2 regions of the Roseiflexus sp. RS-1 genome follow, and region 1 is predicted to be linked to the other one. Evidence: a T-box and tRNA genes for the amino acid it is inferred to sense, from the RefSeq annotation. Region 1 holds a T-box; the other holds one or more tRNA genes.
What was found. A T-box is a leader RNA that pairs with one kind of tRNA and senses whether it is charged. The one in region 1 lies ahead of ileS (isoleucine--tRNA ligase), so its partner is inferred to be a tRNA-Ile.

Region 1 (9,849 bases):
ATCGACCCGACCAGGGGGTAAAAGAATCGTTAACCGCACGTGAGGAACCGCTATGACGCACACGACGACCCCCGCATCTGCGCCGGGCGCACCGCCTGCCGACGACCGTTTCGTTACGGCTGGCGCCTCGTGCCGCGTCCCACCCCCGACAATCCGCATCATCTGGAACAGGTTCCGCTGACCCTGGAGGATGTCCTGCACCCGGAAGTGGGAGATTTCATCGTGCACAGCGACCGCCACGCGATCGACCGGATGTACCTGACGGCAGTGCTGCGCACCCGCCTGGAGGAATCCGGCGCGGCGATTGTGCTCAGCGATGTGCGCATTGCGTGGGATGTGCCCGACCTGCGCCCGCACGGACCGGATGTGATGGTCATTCCCGGCATCGTCGAACGCCAGGACTGGAGCACGTTCGACGTGGCGGTCGAAGGGGCGCGTCCGGCGATGATCATTGAAATCACCTCGCCGGAGACGCGCGAGAACGATCTGGAGATCAAGGTTGACCATTACGCGCGGGCAGGGGTGCCGCAGTACGTGATTGTGGACAATCAGAGTCGCAGGGGAGCGCGCCGCCTGCGACTGCTCGACTATCGGCTGGCCGACGGGGTGTATCGACTGCACCCGCCGGACGCGGCAGAGCGGGTGCATCTGGTGATTGCCGACCTGTGGCTGAGAATTGAAGGCGATCACGTCGTCTGCTACGACGAGCACGGTGCGGCGTTCGGCGACTATGCGACCGTGGTGCGGCGGGCGAAGGAAGCAGAGCGGCAGACGCGGCGGGAAGCGGAACGGGCACGGCGCGAAGCAGCAGCGCGGGAAGCCGAAGCGCGCCTGCGCACCGCCGCCGAGGAGCAGGCGCGGCGAGAAGCGGAACGGGCGCAGCAGGAAGCAGCGGCACGGGAAGCCGAAGCGCGCCTGCGCGCCGCTGCCGAGGAGCAGGCGCGGCGAGAAGCGGAACGGGCGCAGCAGGAAGCAGCGGCACGGGAAGCCGAAGCGCGCCTGCGCGCCGCTGCCGAAGCGCGCCTGCGTGCTCTTGAGGAAGAACTGCGCCGGTTGCGCGGCGAAGGGTGACGTTTCTGGCTGCGCCCTTCGTCGCGCCAGGCGCAGCCAGGAAGAGGCGATGACGCGCCTTTACATCTCCAGGCGCGATCCATCGAAATGCCGCAACCATCCCCTCGCGTCTGAACGCCGTAATCCCCGCGCGTAGGGGAACAAGGGGAACAGACCGTCGCCCCTTAACGCCGGCTGACGCCGATGATGAGCGTGCGCCCCCCATCGAGTTCCAGCGTTGTGGTGTGTACGTGATCCGGCGGCGCACAGAGGCGCAGGTCGTCCGCCAGCGTCTCTTCACGCACATAGTCGCCCCAGGCGCGCAGCATGGCTTCTACCTCAGCGTCGCCGTCGGCGCCGCCCAGATAGACGATGATCCGGTCGCTGATAGCAAACCCGGCATCTTTGCGCGCATCCTGAATATTGCGCACCAGTTCGCGCGCCAGCCCTTCCATCGTCAATTCCGGCGTCAGGGTGGTGTCGAGCGCAACCAGAACGCCGCCATCCTCGGCGACCGCGTACCCCTGCGGAGAACTGCTTTCGACCAGCACCTCTTCCGGCAGAAGTTCGATGGTCTGCCCTTCAATGGAGAGGGTGATGTTCCGCCCCTCTTCGACCGCCTGCGCCGCCGCGCGCGCTGCATCGCCCGTCAGGTCGCGGAGCGCCTCAGTGAGCGCTGGCACCAGTTTGCCGTATTTGCGACCGACCAGGCGCAGGTTGGGTTTGAAGCGGTACTCGACCAGGCTGGTTGCGCTGTCGAGGTAGCGCACTGCTTTGACGTTGAGTTCTTCGCGCAGTTCCGCCTCAAAGCGACGCAACCCTTCAAGCGCGGCGGGGGTTGGGGCGCGCACCCACATCTCGCGCAGCGGTTGACGCACTTTGATGCCCGCTGCGCGCCGCGCTGCGCGACCGACCGAAACGGCTTTCAACAGCACTTCTGTATCGTCCACCAGGCGGTCATCGAGGAGCGCCTCGTTGACGACGGGCCATGCCGCGAGGTGAACGCTCTCCGGCGTATCGGGGGAGGCTTCCTGTGCCTCCAGCCCAACCAGGTTGCGGTAGATCGCATCTGCCACGAACGGAATGAATGGCGCCACCAGTTTTGCGACGGTGAGCAGACAGGTGTAGAGCGTTGCATATGCTGCCTGCTTGTCACGGTCGTGCTCGCTCTTCCAGAAGCGGCGCCGGTTGCGCCGCACGTACCAGTTCGACAGTTCATCAACGAAATCCTCGATGGCGCGTCCCGCCGTCGTGACATCATAGGCTTCAAAGGCGGCGGTCACATCGCGCACCAGACTGTTCAGCCGCGCCAGCGCCCAGCGATCGATCGGAGTGAGCGTCGCCGGATCGAGGTGTTCCGCAACGCCATTGTTCCCCGGACTCCAGCCATCCAGGTTGGCGTAGGTCACAAAGAACGCATAGGTATTCCACAGCGTCAGCAGGAACTTGCGTAAACTCTCAGCGACCAGCCCTGCCGAAAAGCGTCGCGGACTGCCGGGGGGCGCAGCGGTGAACAGATACCAGCGCAGCGCGTCGGCGCCATGCTCGTTCATCACCATCCAGGGATCGACGACATTGCCGCGCGACTTGCTCATCTTCTGCCCTTCGGCGTCGAGAATGTGCCCCAGGCAGATGACATTCTTGAACGCCGGGCGGTCGAACAGCAGGGTTGAGAGCGCGTGCAGCGTGTAGAACCATCCACGGGTCTGATCCACCGCTTCGCAGATGTAATCCGCCTGCTTTGCCAGTTCGTAGATCTCGGCGTTCTCCATCGGATAGTGCCACTGCGCCACCGGCATCGCACCTGAGTCGAACCAGCAATCAGCAACGTCGGGGATGCGCCGCATCAGACCGTGCTGCGGATCGACCCAGGTGAGTTCATCGACATAGGGACGGTGCAGATCGAGGTCTTTCAGGCTGCGCCCCACTTTTTGCTCCAGTTCTGCCAGCGAGCCGATGCACTCGGCGTAGCCGTCTTCCGCTACCCAGATTGGGATCGGCGTCCCCCAGTAGCGCTCACGACTCACCGCCCAGTCGATGTTGTTTTCCAGCCAGTTACCGAACCGTCCTTCGCGAATGTGCTCCGGCACCCAGTTGATCAACCGGTTGTTCGCCACCAGACGATCCTTCATTGCGGTGGTGCGGATGTACCACGAGCGTTTGGCGTAGTAGAGGAGCGGCGTGTCGCAACGCCAGCAGAAGGGGTACGAGTGCTTGACGCGCCCGCTCTTCAGCAACAAACCACGCGTCCTCAGGTTGCGCGTGATATCCGGGTCTGCCTGTTTGAAGAACTTGCCAGCAAAGCCGAGCGATGCAAACTCTGGCAGCACATTGCCTGACAGGTCAACCGAGAAGAGGGTCGGCAAGCCGTACTTCCTGCCGATCTCAAGGTCGCCATAGGCAGGTGCGATGTGCACAATGCCGGTGCCATCCTCCAGCGACACAAAATCATCGGCGACAACGGTATAGGCGCGCGACCAGTCGACCGTGTCGCCGGGAGCGGGTACGCCATCAAACAGGTTTTCGTAGCGTGTTCCCACCAGATCGGCGCCACGGAATGTCTGCTCAATCGTCACGCCATCGCCCAGCACCGTGTGGACCAGCGCCTCCGCCAGCACCAGACGCTCGCCGTCGAACGAGGCGAGCACATAGGTTGCATCAGGCTTGACCGCCAGCGCCACGTTCGCTGGCAACGTCCAGGGCGTCGTCGTCCACGCCAGGAATGCCGCGCCGCGCAGCGCCTCCTGGTTCGTCTCGCGCACACGGAACTTTACCCACACACTCGGATCATCAACGTCGTCCCTGAAACCGAGCGATACCTCGTGATCCGAGAGAGATGTTCCACAGCGCGGGCAGTGCATCGATACCTTGTAGTCGCGGAAGAGTAATCCACGATCCCATAACTGACGGAAGATCCACCAGAGCGACTCGATATAGTCATTCTCATATGTGATATAGGCATCGTCACTGACCCAGTACGCAATGCGGCGGGTGAACTGCCGCCAGTCCTGAATATACTCCCAGACGCTCTTGCGGCACTGTGCGTTGAACTCCGCCACGCCGTACTTCTCGATATCGGGCTTGCCGCTGAAACCGAGTTTCTTTTCAACCTCGATCTCCACCGGCAGACCGTGGGTATCCCATCCTTCGCGTCGTCCGATGATCCGGTAGCCCTGCATTGCCCGGTAGCGACAGATGACATCCTTGAAAATGCGCGAGATTGCGTGGTGGATGCCGGGACGACCATTCGCCGTCGGCGGACCCTCGTAAAAGACAAACGGTTTATCGCCAGACTCCAGGCTTCGCTCGACGATCCGCCTGGTTTGCCACAGGTCGAGCACCTGCTCTTCGAGTCGTGGAAAGTTGACCCTGGTATCGACGGGCTGAAACGCCATGCGCAACCTCCTTACCAACAAAAAATCCCCGCCCCCAACAGGGACGAGGTAGAAAACCCCGCGGTACCACCCTGATTCAGCCGATACACCGTCGGCTGCACTCATCGAGGCGCCAGCACACCTCCGCCGGGATAACGGTCGGCGCAACCGGGGCAGGCTACTGACGCGCTGATTGTCCGCCTGGCGCGTTCACCTCCCGGCTCAGGAGTGATATTCGGCGACCGAACTCTGGCGCGCCTCTCACCACCCGCGCGCTCGCTGACCGGTTCACTGCCGCCTACTCGTCTCCGTCACAGCCTTTGCAGGGTATTATATCACATGCTGCGGGGCGTGCAGGATCACGCGACCAGTCGCTCCAGGAGCCTTCGTAGAGCAGGACGTTCTTCCAGCCAGCGCGTTCGAGCGCCAGGATGGTATGTGCAGCCGTAACGCCAGAACCGCAGTAACACACAATGGTTTCGGCGCGGTCGGCGCCAAGCGCGGCATAACGCGCCCGCAGCGCGTCTGCCGGCAATAACCGTCCATTGGTATCGATGGCATCGGCGTAAGGTGCGGAAACTGCGCCTGGAATATGTCCGGCGCGCGGATCGAGGGGTTCGGCAATCCCCTGGTAGCGCTCTGGCGCACGCACATCGATGATCAGTGCGCGTGGATTGTGGCGCAGTGTCTCCACAGCATCTGCATCGACAACCATCAAGCGGTTGGGGCGTGGGACGAATACTGTCGGTTGTGGCGCCACATCACCTGTTTCGACCGGGAAACCGGCAGCCGTCCATGCAGGCCATCCCCCGTCGAGCAGTGAGACCCGTTCGTGCCCGAAATAGCGCAACAGCCACCAGAGACGCGCAGCATAGGCGCCGCCAACGCTGTCGTAGGCGATAACGTGGGTTGTGGGCGCAATCCCCGCGCGTGAGGCGGTTGCTGCGAATGCTTCGGGTGACGGAATGGGATGGCGACCCGGTCCCTGAAACGGCGGCGCCGCCAGGTCAGTGTCGATGTCGAGATATACGGTGCCGGGGATGTGCGCTTCCAGATACTCAATGCGTCCCCGACCGGGTTCGAGGAGATACCAGCGCAGATCGGCGATGCGGATGTCTGGATCGTTCAGGTGCTCCAGGAGCCATGCAGGATCTACGAGATGGTCGATGGTCATACCGGTGTACTTTCTTCTGCTTATCGCAAATCACCGCGGATCTCGCGAGCGCTACGCAGATACCAGCGGTTGACATTCACAAAACGCCCCTCGCGCCCGATCAGCAGATGGGGCGAAGCGGCGGCATCCGGCGGGACGGCAATCGTGTCGCCGAGGTCGGCAACTGTGGCGTGGAACAGGATCGGTTGATAGAGAATGATCCCCGGCGCCAGTTCGACCCAGCGTTCCTGAAATTCACGGTAGAGTTCGGCACGATCCGTGATGTCGTAGATTTTGCGCGCGCTGGAGAGAATCTCGTCGATAGTGGCATCTGCGAGACCTGCGTAATTGCGTCCGCGCTCCGCCTGACTCGAATGCCAGAGTTCGAAGACATCGGGATCGGAACCGAGCCGCTGCCATCCGTGCAGTGCGATGGTGAATTCATGCGTTTCCAGCCGGCGTTGCATTTCGGTCGGTTCGACCGGTTCGATAACGATCTGCACCCCGATGGCGCTCCACTGACGGGCAATCTCTTCTGCAACCGCACGCCGCGTTGGAGAGTTATCGGTCAGCAGCGAAAAGACGAGTGGTTGACCGTCCCGAACACGGACGCCATCGGCGCCCGGGACGTACCCCAGCGTGTCAAGTTGCGCCATTGCGCGGGCAACGTCTGGCTCATACCACGACACATCGGACGTTTCCGCCCACCATCCATGCAGAATCGGCGTATCGAGCCGCATCACCTTCCCCGCAAGCGCACTGGCGATCAGGGCATCCTTGTCGAGTGCAGTCGCCAGTGCGCGTCGCACGCCGAGATCGGTGAGCAGACCGTCGCGCAGGTTGAAGGAGAGCGCCGTGTATCCATCCAGCAGCGCCTGACGTCGCACAATGCCGCGTGGCAGGTTGACATCCGCCAGGGCGCTGGCGCCGGTGAATGCCAGACCCTGAATCTCGCTGCGGGTCAGCGCAGCGAATGCTTCCTGTTCAGTGCGAAAAAAGCGCAGTTCAATCGTTTCGATGAACGGGGTTGCGCCGAAATAACGCGGGTTGGCGCGTAGCAGCGCACGCTGTTCATCGAGTTCCACCAGGCGGTACGGACCGGCGCCGACCGGCAAGCGGTTGAATGGATGCGCCTCCCACTGTTCCGGCGGAACGTTACGCAGCAGGTGCGCGGGGAGGATCGGGAAACCGGTCAACCGCAGAAATGGCGCAAATGGCGCTTCCAAGCGGAAACTGACGCTGCGTTCTCCGACGCGATCAACCAGGACAGTACGCCAGAAAGCGGCAACGTTCTGATCACCGGCGAACGCCGGACCCTGCACAGCGCGCAGCGTGAACAGCACGTCATCGACCGTCACCGGCGCACCATCGTGCCACGACGCGCCGCTTCGCAGTGTAAAGGTGTAGACTGTCCCGCTCTCATCAACCGCCCACGACTCGGCGAGTGCCGGCATGGGTAGACCGTCGGGACCGGGGCGGGTCAACCCTTCGAAGACCAGGCGCTGGATGTCGGCGGCGACCGGATCGGAGGCTGGATCAGCGACCAGGGGATTGAGATGCACCGGCGCGCCGACAACCCCTTCGATATAATCGCCTCCTGCCAGCGGGCGCGCCACCGATGCGCGTGTGAGCGCCAGGTAACTCATCAGGAGCAGCACCGTCAGAGCACTGATCGACGCAATCAGGATTTGCCAGCGGATGCGACGTGCCATAGATGTATCAGCGTGGAATGCGCAAACGTCGCTTTACTCCTGTGAAGCGGCGCCTGCTGCATTCAATACGCCGTTTACCAGATTGGCAGGCTGGCGATCAGCGCCAGCAGGAGGAATACAACCGCCAGCACGATTGTTGCCTGGTGCATCGTCTTCTCGATGCCACGCTTCGTGCGGTAGATGGTGTCGCGCTGTTGCAGACCGGCAGTGCGCCCCTGCACGACGACCAGAAAGGTCAGCGCTACGCTGACAATGATAAGTGCGCTGTAAAGTGCGATTTTCACCCGTCGATCCTGTCTGTACGAACCTGAATCACGGAGCGGTATTATAGCATCAGCGCGGCTGAATGCCAACCTCAATATTTTGGCACGCTCGGATCGACCTCATCGGACCAGCGCAAGATCCCGCCTGCCATGTTCTTTACTTTGCGGAACCCTGCCTGGCGCAGCAATTCGACGGCGCGGGCGCTGCGAACACCGCTGCGACAGTAGACGACCATTTCGACCGCACTATCGAGTTCGTTCATGCGCTCTGCCAGTTCGTTGACCGAGATCCGCACGGCGCCGGGGATATGGCAGATTTCCCACTCGTTTGGTTCGCGCACATCGAGCAGGAAGGGCGGGTTGTCGCTGTGCAGCCAGTCGGCGACTTCGGCGGGAGTTATCTCGATGGTCGCGTCACGGTGCGCCTCTTCGGGCGAAATACCGCAGAACTGCTGATAATCGATCAGTTCGGTGACTGTCGGATGATCGCCGCACACTGGACAATCGGGGTTGCGCCGCAGTTTCAGTTCGCGGAAGCGCATCGCCAGCGCATCGTAGAGCAGCAGACGACCAATCAGCGGCTCGCCGATGCCGGTGAGCAGTTTGATCGCCTCGGTTGCCTGGATCGTCCCGATCACGCCGGGGAGCACGCCGAGCACGCCACCCTCGGCGCAACTCGGCACCAGACCGGGCGGCGGCGGCTCCGGGTACAGACAACGGTAGCACGGTCCGCCATGTTTCGGCGAAAAAACCGTCGCCTGCCCCTCGAAGCGGAAGATCGAGCCGTACACGTTAGGTTTGCCCAGCATCACACAGGCGTCGTTCGTCAGATAGCGGGTGGGAAAATTATCGGTGCCATCGACGATCACATCGTATGGTCGGATCAGGTCGAATGCGTTGTCCGACGTGATCTGAACGTCATAGGTAGCGATGTCGATATGCGGATTGAGATCGCGCAGGCGCATTTTTGCCGATTCGGTTTTGCGAATGCCCAGCGTGGATGTGCCGTGAATAATCTGGCGCTGCAGGTTGCTTTCGTCAACGATGTCGAAATCAACCAGTCCGATGTGCCCCACGCCCGCAGCGGCGAGATACAGCGCCAGCGGCGATCCAAGCCCGCCGGTTCCGATCAGCAACACGCTGCCCTGCTTGAGTTTACGCTGCCCCTCCATACCGAACTCGGGCAGGATCAGATGCCGTGAGTAGCGGCGGATTTCTTCATTTGACAGAGAAGGTAGAACCATATGATACCCCACAACTTCTGCACTACGGAAGAGACCAGGCACACCTCACCTGCTGATGCGCGCCCCGACATTTGTGCCGCGCGCCATTGCGCAGGCGACAAACTTCGGTGGGTCAGACGCCGCCTGCAATCGCCGGAATGATGCTCACGGTCTCGCCGTCGGGAACTGGCGTCTCGATCCCCTGCAGGTGACGGATATCTTCATCGCCGACATAGATATTGACGAAACTGCGTAGAGCGCCCTGTTCGTTGTAGAGATGCCTGCCCAGTTGCGGGTACTGCTCGCTCAATGCTGCCAGTATTTGACCCACAGAACCGGCTGCAAGCGAGACGCTGGCATTGCCGCCGACGTACTGGCGGAGTGCGGTTGGAATGGTAACGGTGACTGCCATAGGTGTGACCTCTTTTGAGAACCAAGAACCAGGAACCAGGAACCAGGAACCAGGAACTGAGAACCAAGAACCAAGAACCAGGAACCGAGAACAACGTGCAACCTTCAACCCGCTCACCTCATCCCCTCTTACCCCATCCCCTCTCTCCATGACCCCCCCGCTGCCAGTACGGGCGCGGCGCCGCTGCGCCCCTACGTCGCCCCGCCGCTGCGCCCCTACGTCGCCCCGCCGCCCTGCCTCCTCCTCGCCTCTCGCCTCTCGCCTCGACTCAGCACACAACAACTATCTCCTCCGCCACGAAACGCGCAGCAGATTCATCCAGCGTCCAGGCGGTCAGTTCGGCGGCGCGACCGTCGATCACACTCTGAATGAGAAACACGAACTGCGAACCGCCGCCAACCCCCTGAGCACCGGTCAGATCACGCGGCGACGGCGTCGCCGGATGGTCGGGATGCGAATGGTAACACCCGACGACATCGAGATGGCGGGCGCGTGCGGCGCGATCGGCGCGCAGATAGTCGCGCGGATCGAGATAGAACCGGTCGCGCTGCGAGTGTTCCGCATCGGTCGGCGTCAATCCGGTTTCGACCGTCCAGCGGTTTGGCGTCGGAAAAATATCTTCCACTGCAATGCGCGACTCATCGATCCGCCCGATCAGCAAC
Region 2 (9,849 bases), 830 kb from region 1:
CCTTCAACGTTCAACGTTCCAGCCTTCAACCTTATAACGTTCCAACCTTCAACCTTCAACGTTCCAACCTTCAACGTTCAACGTTCCAACCTTATAACGTTCCAACCTTCAACCTTCAACGTTCCAACCTTCAACGTTCAACGTTCCAACCTTCAACCTTATAACGTTCCAACCTTCAACCTTCAACGTTCCAACCTTCAACCTTCAACGTTCCAACCTTCAACCTTCAACGTTCCAACCTTCAACCTTCAACGTTCCAACCTTCAACCTTCAACCTTCCAACCTTCAACCTTCAACCTTCAACACTCCCTCAACATACTCTGCCAGCGCCTCTTCCCACGGTCGCAACCGGATGCCCAGATCGGCGGCGGCGAAATTGCGCAGCGGCGTGTAGGGCGGCACTTTGCTGGCGCGCGGATATTCTGCCAGTGTAATCGGTTGCAACGCAACATCGTCGCGCCCCGCCAGCCGCAACGTCGCCGCTGCAAACTCGTAGCGCGAACAGGATCCTTCGTTCACCAGATGGTACGTTCCGTAGCAGGAGGTTTCGATCAGTCGTGCAACCGCTTCGGCAGCATCCGGCGCACAGGTCGGGCTGCCGATCTCGTCGGCAACCATCGCAATCTGATTGCGTTCACGTGCCAGACGGAGGACGGTGCGGACAAAGTTGCGCTCGCCGCCGAAGAGCCAGGCAACGCGCACAATGTAGAAACGGTGCAATAGTTCACGCACCGCCTGCTCACCAGCCCATTTCGAGTACCCATACGGGTTGATCGGTGCGGGACGATCATACTCCAGATATGGCGCCGTCGCTGTGCCGTTGAAGACCTCGTTGGTGCTGATATATACGAGTGGTGCATCGAGCAATTGACACGCCAGCGCAACGTAGCGCGTTCCGAGAGCATTGACGCGATAGGCGCGATCAGGGTCGTGGGCGCACCCATCGACATTGGTGTACGCTGCGGGGTGAATGACACACTGTGCATCGGTTGCCACAAGACGTTGCACGCAGTCGGGATGTTCCAGGTCCAGATCGGCATGACTCAACGGTACGACCTCGTGGACGCCGCACAATGCACGTTGCAACGCTTTCCCGAGTTGTCCGCTGGCGCCGGTTACTGCAATGCGCATGCCGCCTCCTCGTTGAATCCATCCACGTCATGGTATCATAGAAGATTGGCGCGTGAGCGTCAAGGATGGGGATGAGTCCGCTCTGTTTAATCTGTTTCTCAGGTACAATACAGATGTGAGGGGTGAGACGAGCGACGACGCAGGGGCGCAGCGGTGCTGCGCCCCTGTACCGGCAGCGGGAGCAGTGGCGGGGTGGCAGTGAGCGGCGAGCGGCGTGAGGAGCGAGGCGCGAGGGGATGATGCGAGAGGCGAGAGGGACTGAAGATGGAAGGCGCTATCGTATCAATAATGAGGTCTCCGATGCCCTTGCGGTGGATAGCAGTCGCTCTTCTCACGCTCCTGGCAACAGCGCTTATAGCGGGCGTCCTTGGCGTCGGCGCAATGCAACGTCGCGTCATTACCGCGCCGCACATCAACCTGACGATGGGTTCGTTCACCTTGCGCGCATTTGCCACTCGCACACCGAACTGTCGCATTCCCAGCACGCAGCCAGGTAACTCATTCTGCTCGACCAACTCGATCTACTCAACCGATGAGTATTATGTTGTCTGGCTCCTGAAACAAACGCGTCGCGGCAGTGTAACCTTCGAGGAAGCGCAACGACTGGCGCTTGTGCGGCTGCGTGATGATATGAGATAATCCGTATGGTACGCACGACGCCAATCCTTCTGCTTTTCGTCTTCGCACTCACCACTGTCTCACCGCAACCGCCGCGCCTGTCTCCAACGCCTGCCTGCCCGCGCGTTCATCACCAGGGACCGTACTCGCTGATCGCCATGCTGTATGCGGCAGGGTACGAATGCACCGAAGAGATTGCGCGTGCGCTGACGCCAGTTGCCGATGCCGACATACTGGATCATCTGATCCGGCTGACTGCACCTGAGTTTCACAGTCTGACCCGCCGTAATGCGCTGCGCGTCATCGGGCGCTGGACGGAAGATCCGCAGGCGCGCACGGTCGTTCTGCGCAACGCGCCTGCGATCCATCATCGTCTGCTGACTCTGGTGCAGCACGACCCAAGCGATGATGTGCGCGCCGATGCGATCTGGATTCTCGATACGTTCTTCTTTCCTGCATACCATGCCCAATCAGCATTTGTCGCCATCGCACTGACCCCTGGCAGTGGCGCCAATCTGCGCACCCGCGCGACGTATGCTGTCGCGCGCCTGATTGCCACCCGCGCCGGACCGATTGCCGACGATGATCTGGCGTTTCTGCTTGCCGGGTTGCGATCCGACGAGGCGGGCGTGCGCGCGCGCGCCGCTGATGCTATCTGGCGCCTGCGCGACGATCAGATCGATGCTGCGGCGCGCGCGCGCATCACAGTGGCGTTGGAGGAAGCGTGGGACGCGGCAACGCGCCTGGCGTCGGTCGAAACAATTGCGCCTGCGCCGCCCGCCATTCACGCAGGACGTTTCATCTCCGGCGTCCCTGAAACATCCCCCGGACCATTCGCTGCCCGCGCTGCGCTTGCCCGCGCCCTTGATCGCTTCGGTGGCGAACGTTTCGCCGTCCTGCGCGCCAGTTTCGAGTCGACCCATCTCCCGGTGTGTCTTGAACGCCGCCTGTTGCGAATCTGTGCCGGTTCACCCGCGCCGGATCTGGACGCTATTGCGGCACGCCTGGAATATTTGCGCACTGCATTCTTCGAACTGACCGGCGTGACCGATCCCGTGCCCGACGATCCGACGGGAGTGCTGACGATCAAACTCTTCGCCAACCGCAGCGTGTTCCGTGAGTACATGCTGGCATTCGTCGGATTCGGCGCGGATGTCGATGGGGTGTATGTTGAGAATGATGGTGTGCTCTACACTTATCGCCGCGATGCTACTGAAAGTGTCAACACCACCGATGAAACAATTGCGCACGAGTTCGGGCACTACCTCACCGGACGCTATCTCTTTCCCGGCGCGTGGCATGACCCTGGGTATCACGCTGAGCCGAAAGGGTGGATCGACGAAGGAATCGCAGAATATCTCGCCGGTCTCGATAGCGCCGGATCGCGCGCCGCGCTCGACCGCCTGTGCAACCGCCCGGTTCCTCCTGACCTGGACCGCCTGCTGACGCAGCGGGAGGGGTATGATCAGTATGGCGTCTTTGCTTACGATGACGCCTGGGCATTTGTCACATTTCTGGTACAGGAACGTCCTTCCGATCTGCGTGCAATTGCTGCTGCGTTCCGTGCCAATACGTACCGCCAGAGCGATCTGGCAACCATCATCGGTGTACCATCGATCGCCGCGCTTCAGGAAGAATGGCATACCAGCCTGGCGCGCTGGTGCAGCCAGCGAGTTGCCCGTTGACAGTGGAAACGCAGGATCTCAGTTCTCAGTTCTCAGTTCCTGGTTCCTGGTTCCTGGTTCTCGGTTCCTGGTTCTTGATCCTCGGCTCCAGATCCGCCAGTCGCTCCAGCAGCATACAATATCCCTCCTGTCCCCGGCGAAAACTGCTCAGGCGGAAGAACTCGTTCGGCGAATGCTGGCGTTCGTCCTCCAGTGCAAATGCAAAGTTGACCGTGTAGACCCCTAATTCGTCCAGGAGAATGGTGCAGATCGGAATGCTGCCGCCGCTGCGCACCTCGTAGGGTTCACGACCATACATGGAAACCAGGATGTCGCGCGCTGCGCGATTACCCGGATGATCGAACGGCATAAGGTACGGCTTCGCCAGAAACTTCAGCGGCGTTACCGTCGCCGTGACACCCGGCGGCGTATGCTTCTGCACATGCGCCGTGATCAATGCCACAATCGTCGCCGGGTCCTGATTGGCGACCAGTCGGCACGTCAGCTTGGCGTGCGCCTCAGATGGCAACACCGTCTTCACCCCTTCACCTTGAAAGCCGCCCCATATCCCGTTGATCTCCAGCGTGGGGCGCGCCCAGGTACGCTCATACGTCGTGTACCCTGCTTCGCCCCACAATGCTGTCACCCCCAGGTCCGCCATGTACGCGGCTTCGTCGAAGGGGAGCGAGGCAAACCGCCGCCGCTCGTCGTCGGTCAGCGGTTGCACAGCATCGTAGAACCCTTCGATCAAAATGCGCCCATCTGCACCGCGCATCGATGCCAGGATCGCCGTGAGCGCGTGGATCGGATTTTGCACCGCACCACCGTAGAGACCGGAGTGCAGATCCCGGTTCGGTCCACGCACATCGATCTGGACGCCGCAGCCGCCCCGTAAACCGGTGAGGATCGCCGGCTCGGTCTCGCTCCACTGTCCGCCGTCGCTGCTGATCACCAGATCGCATGCCAGCATATCACGGTGCGCCGCTACAAACGCCGGAATCTGCGGACTGCCGATTTCTTCCTGTCCTTCAAACAGAAACTTGACGTTGACCGGCAGCGCGCCGGTTGTGCGCAACAGTGCCTCGACCGCCAGGATCGGCGGAAGCATGTTTCCCTTATCGTCCGAAGCGCCGCGTGCATATACCCGCCCATCACGCACCACCGGCTCGAATGGCGGATGATCCCACAACTCGAGCGGATCGGCAGGTTGCGTGTCGAAGTGCCCATAGATCAACACCGTTGGCTTCCCAGGGGCATGCAACCAGTCGCCGTACACCACCGGGTGCCCGCCGGTTGGCAGAATCTGCACCGACTCGATCCCTGCGGCGCGCATCCGTTCTGCGACCCACTCCGCTGCGCGATGCACATCAGCCGCGTGCTCCGGCAGCGCCGACACACTGGGAATGTGCAGAAAATCGAGCAACTCAGCAAGAAAACGGTCCTGCTGTTCGTTCAAATATGTTTGCCATGTCATCTGGCGTCTCCTGTCGAATTGCAAAGGGATCGAGAAAGAACGAACTCCTGGCCTGGCGGAAAGAGAGCAGTTGCGCGACCTGTAACGTCGGATTATCGACACAGATCGGCGGTATGTCAAGCCATACCAATGGTTCTCTGTACGCACTTCGCTCTAGAACTTTCCGAGAGTGATCTGCCGTGTCCTCCTGTCACCTGATTATGCTAGCATACCAGCAATAGTGATCTGCCGCGTCCTCCTGTCACCTGATTATGCTAGCATGCTAGCAATAGAGGATGCAGAGACATAGTCGCCCCTCTCCCCAACGAACGCACATACCCATTTGATTGAAGCGGCACAGGCAACCTTCAACCTTCCAACGTTCAACGTTCCAACCTTCCTTCAACGTTCCACGCCAGGTATGCTACCATGCACACAACCAGATGTCATCAGGAGGAGCCGTTATTCATGCACACCCGCTTTTCGCCCGCTGCTCGAGTTCCACCGATAGCCCTGATAGTGCTGGCGTTCGTCCTTGCCGGGTGTGGCAACCTCGGCGGACTGCTCGGCGGACAACCGACCCCTGAACCGATCATTCTGATCGCAACGGCGACTCCCGCACCGGTGTCTCAGGCGACCGCCACGCTGACCGTTGCACCATCGCCGACCAGCGCGCCCTCCGACGATGCTACCGCCACCCCTGCACCGCCAACTGCGGAACCGCCCACTCCCCCGCCGGCGCCGCAAAAGATCCTGGCGCGCGTCAAGGAGCGCGGCTACCTGATCTGTGGAACGAACGCCGACCTGCCTGGGTTTGGCTTCTACGATAGCGTGCGCCAGACCTGGAGCGGCTTCGATGTCGATTTCTGCCGCGCTGTCGCTGCCGCGATCTTCGGGGATGCCACAAAAGTAGAGTTCGTCGCCCTCGGCACCGGACCAGGACCGAACAACCGGTTCGATGCCGTGCGCGAGGGACGGGTCGACGTCCTGTTCCGCAATACCACCTGGACATTGGGACGGAACATCAGCGGTCTGGCGTTTGGTCCCACGACCTTTCACGACGGTCAGACCTTCATGGTACGCGCCAAAGACCGGATCACGAAACTTGAAGATCTCGAAGGCAAGGTGATCTGTGTTGCAAAAGGCACCACCAGCGAGCAGAACCTGAACGACGACTTCGCCGCGCGCGGCATCAGGTTCACTGCCCGCGTGCTTGATGGCGAAGATGAACTCTACCCCGCCTACGACGAAGGCGAATGCGATGCGGTGACCAGCGACAGTTCCCAACTGGCTGCCAAACGTCAGCAACTCAAGAATCCTGCCGACCACATCATTCTCGGCGACCGCATCTCGCGCGAGCCGCTCGGTCCCGTCATCGCCCGCGACGACAACCAGTGGCTCGACGTGATCAGCTGGACGGTCTTTGCGACGATCTATGCAGAGGAGTTGCGTGTCGACCAGCGCAACGTTGATCGGTTGCGCACCAGCACAACCGATCCGCGCATCAAACGGTTGCTGGGGTTGGAAGGAAACTTTGGCGAGGGATTGGGGCTACCGAACGACTTCGCCTACCAGATCATCAAGCAGGTCGGCAACTACGGCGATATTTACAACCGCAACCTGGGACCAAACACTGTTATCAACCTTGACCGCGGACCGAACAAGGTCTGGAATCTCGGCGCCGGCGGCGTGCTGGCGTCCCCGCCGTTCCGCTGACACAAACTGGCGGAGCGCAGCGCCGCTGCGTCCTTTCAGCGCAACGTCCTGATCGCCGAACAGAATTGACCGAAATTATGAAGATTGAGCATTTATAGCAGTTCTCACAAAGGTTGAACCAAATGGACGAGGTTGAACACTCCCAGAATCGCGCCCCCACGCGGCGACCGAAATGAATTTCGGTCTACGAGAGAAGTACGCCGAAATGTATTTCGGCATATCGTAGTTCTCATAGAAACACGCTGCCGGAGTCGGGCGCGTTGTGCGATACAGTAGGCGTGAACAATGATCAATGCATTTGGGAAATGCTGTAAATCCGGTATTCGCCTCGTGCCGTCGGGCTCATGGAGATTGAGAATTTATTCCGCTCTACCGCGCTAGCCGTGGGGCTGAAGCCCTCGGCTAGCCAGGGCGAAGCCCGCCTGCGCGGGCTATACCGGATTATTTATTCAAAGACCATAAGCCCTCGGCCAGGCAAGGCGAAGCCCGCCTGCGCGTAACGCGAACTCCAACGGTAACCCTCTCGACCATCGGCTATCGGCTATCGGCTATCGGCTATCGGCTATCGGCTATCGGCTATCGGCTATCGGCTACCGGCTATCGGCTGGAGTGCATTCACAATCTCTTATACAAGCCGTGCCTCTGCAGCGCATAAAAAAACCGGAGCATTGTTGCTCCGATTTATTTCCCTGATCATTCTTGTGTGGTGGAGCGACGGGGATTCGAACCCCGGACCTGCTGCGTGCAAAGCAGCCGCTCTCCCATCTGAGCTATCGCCCCGAAATAAAGCGAGAATTGAGAAAGGCTCAATTCTCTGCTCTCCATGGTGGGCGTAGGTGGACTCGAACCACCGACCTCGATCTTATCAGGATCGCGCTCTAACCTGCTGAGCTATACGCCCTCGTCTGTATTGTACCACACCCGTGCGAAACACGCTACTCTCCCGCTCACGAGACGATAAGATACCACGCTGCTGCGTTGCTGTCAAGCAGAAAAACGGGGCTCTACGGGCTTCCTGTTGCATACTGCGGTTTCGGTTCAACCGAAACATTGCCCCTCTCCAGCATCACCGGAGAGGGGCAGGCAACGAAAAGGCGTCAGGATTCCGTGAACATGCCTCGTAGCGCAACAACGCCGCCCTTGAACGCGCCCGCCGTTCAACGGACAACCAGCGGCAGGAAGACACGACTCACCGACACCGGGCGCCATGCCGCCTCAAGCGCCTGCCCATCCTTCGTGATCGGTCCCGTCGCACCACTGGAGACGTCGAGCCACCAGATATCGCCTCCGCCATCGCTCTGATAGAGCGTATACACCAGGTATGCGCCGTCCGGCGACCAGCTGAGACTGCTGACGCTGCGTCCGTGATCGGCGAACAGCAGCATCCGCGGATTGTTGAGATTTTGACGATCATAGAGCATGATCGCATACGTGCTCTCACTCACATCCGCCGAAGGGCTGGTCGTCCGGCGCACCACGGCGAAGCGCCGTCCATCAGGTGCCCATGCAGGCGATTGATCCGCACCATGGGCAATCAGGTGGGTCTCAGAGGGCGGTTGAGCGCCCAGATCGAGTTCCCAAACCCCGTCAGCGCGATTGCGCGGTCGTGAGAGATCAAAGCCATGGAACAACATTTTCCCGTTTCGATTGATACTCGGTGCGGTGGCACGTTGCGCCAGCGGCGATGTAACCAATGAAGGAGGGGTCAAGCTCAAAATATCAGCCGTTCCTCCCTGCGCAAGACGCCCGTCGCAAAAGGCGCCAAACCCTACCTGGGTCAGGGCGATACGATTGTTGTCAGGCAACCACTGGACACTGGAAATCCTTAAGATCAGCGAGGGGGTCTCTGTTGGATTCCCTGGACCAGGAATGAATGGACAACGCGATCCCTTGCGGCTCTGCGTCTGGTACACCTGCCGGGCGCCGCTGCCATCAGCGTTGATCACGGTGATTGCCGAAGCCACCAGGTTGTTCTGCGGGTCAGGATCAGGCGTGGGCCAGGGCCAGGTATTGTTGTCAACAACCGCAATGCGTTGACCGTCGTGCGACCAGGCAGGGTATCGAACATCACCGAGCAGTCCGCGATAGATCAGTTGCGCATTCGTGCCATCTGTATCCATCCGGTACAGCCAGCGGTTTTGCCCCTCGGCGCGGATGACGGCCAGCGGGCGACTGCCATCGCCCCGGAGCGCTGGCGGCAGCGGTGAAGCGGCTGTGCGCCCGTCGGCGGCAATCACCTGAACATCATCAATCAACAGGACTGTATCCGGTCCGACGCTGGTTCCGCCCTGGATAACAATTGCGAATCGCAACGTCCGCCCGCGCACCCGTTCGAGACGCTCACCCTGGAGCACGGTGCGATACAACTGCCACCCCGGCGGTTGGTCGGTTGGGAACGTCCCCAATTTGACGCCGATCAGACCCGGATCGAACTGATAAAAACTATTGGCAAGGAAAACATCGACCGTTGTCCCTGCGGCGGCGCGAAACCAGAAGGAGACGGTGACGGCGGCGGCATTGCCTGGAATACTGACCTGCTGGCTCAATATCTGCTTCGGTGTCGTGAAATCGGGCAGTTGCGGGCAATTGCTGCCATCGGCTTCCACACCCATCACGGCCGCGTAGCGCCCGGAGTAGACGAACTCAGCGCCATCCGCTTGAGCGTCCACGAGCGCCACATTGCCGCACGCTTCCCATCCTTCACCCTCCTGCTCAAAACCGCCGTCCTGGATCAGGTTCGACGTGTTCATTGGACTCTGAGGCGGTGGTGATGCGATCACCACACCGCCAGCAAACCCGAAGACGCACACGAGAAACACGATCCGCCGGATAATGCTCACCATAAATGCGGCTTCTCTCCTTTCATCGCAGTCACCGACTGATATACTCTTCCCATATTCCAGCAATTGTTCCGAACGTTCCTGTCCTGCTTGTTGCCGGATAGAGAGCGATATATTGATACTTGTTCGCTTTCAGCATAATCAGTATAACAAAAAGCTGCCGATTTTTTGTATAGATAAGGTTTTTATGAGTTCTTTTTAATTTGATCTACAGTCGCATCATTGGAAGTGCCGGGATCAGTGCGAACTGAGTCCCGGATCGATTTGGAAACGTCTTAATTTTGTTTTGAGGAATGGAAAAATGGAGCAGTTGGATGAATATCAGTTCGGGGTTGCCGACATGAGTGCCGACATCGTGCATTTACAATTCTCCTACCCGCCAGGCGACCTGGCTGCACTGGCGGGTCCCTGGCGTGCGCTGCCGGTC

Region 2: it has a tRNA-Ile gene. The T-box ahead of ileS (isoleucine--tRNA ligase) is inferred to sense a tRNA for this amino acid. The anticodon was not compared.

What each region holds. Positions count from the first base shown of each region.
Region 1 covers NC_009523.1:890,097-899,945, reverse strand. The annotation lists gene gyrA (DNA gyrase subunit A) at 1-21, shown strand, start outside; partial or broken gene ROSERS_RS03755 (Uma2 family endonuclease) at 53-1,071, shown strand; gene ileS (isoleucine--tRNA ligase) at 1,236-4,445, opposite strand; T-box leader at 4,482-4,748, opposite strand; gene ROSERS_RS03745 (sulfurtransferase) at 4,723-5,598, opposite strand; gene ROSERS_RS03740 (peptide ABC transporter substrate-binding protein) at 5,619-7,289, opposite strand; gene secG (preprotein translocase subunit SecG) at 7,364-7,573, opposite strand; gene moeB (molybdopterin-synthase adenylyltransferase MoeB) at 7,645-8,796, opposite strand; gene ROSERS_RS03725 (MoaD/ThiS family protein) at 8,909-9,187, opposite strand; gene ROSERS_RS03720 (M67 family metallopeptidase) at 9,456-9,849, opposite strand, start outside.
Region 2 covers NC_009523.1:1,724,656-1,734,504, forward strand. The annotation lists gene rfbD (dTDP-4-dehydrorhamnose reductase) at 286-1,131, opposite strand; gene ROSERS_RS07330 (hypothetical protein) at 1,432-1,770, shown strand; gene ROSERS_RS07335 (collagenase) at 1,776-3,434, shown strand; gene ROSERS_RS07340 (dipeptidase) at 3,460-4,887, opposite strand; gene ROSERS_RS07345 (amino acid ABC transporter substrate-binding protein) at 5,335-6,582, shown strand; tRNA gene ROSERS_RS07350 (tRNA-Ala) at 7,287-7,362, opposite strand; tRNA gene ROSERS_RS07355 (tRNA-Ile) at 7,407-7,483, opposite strand; gene ROSERS_RS07360 (PD40 domain-containing protein) at 7,740-9,425, opposite strand; gene ROSERS_RS25905 (hypothetical protein) at 9,724-9,849, shown strand, end outside.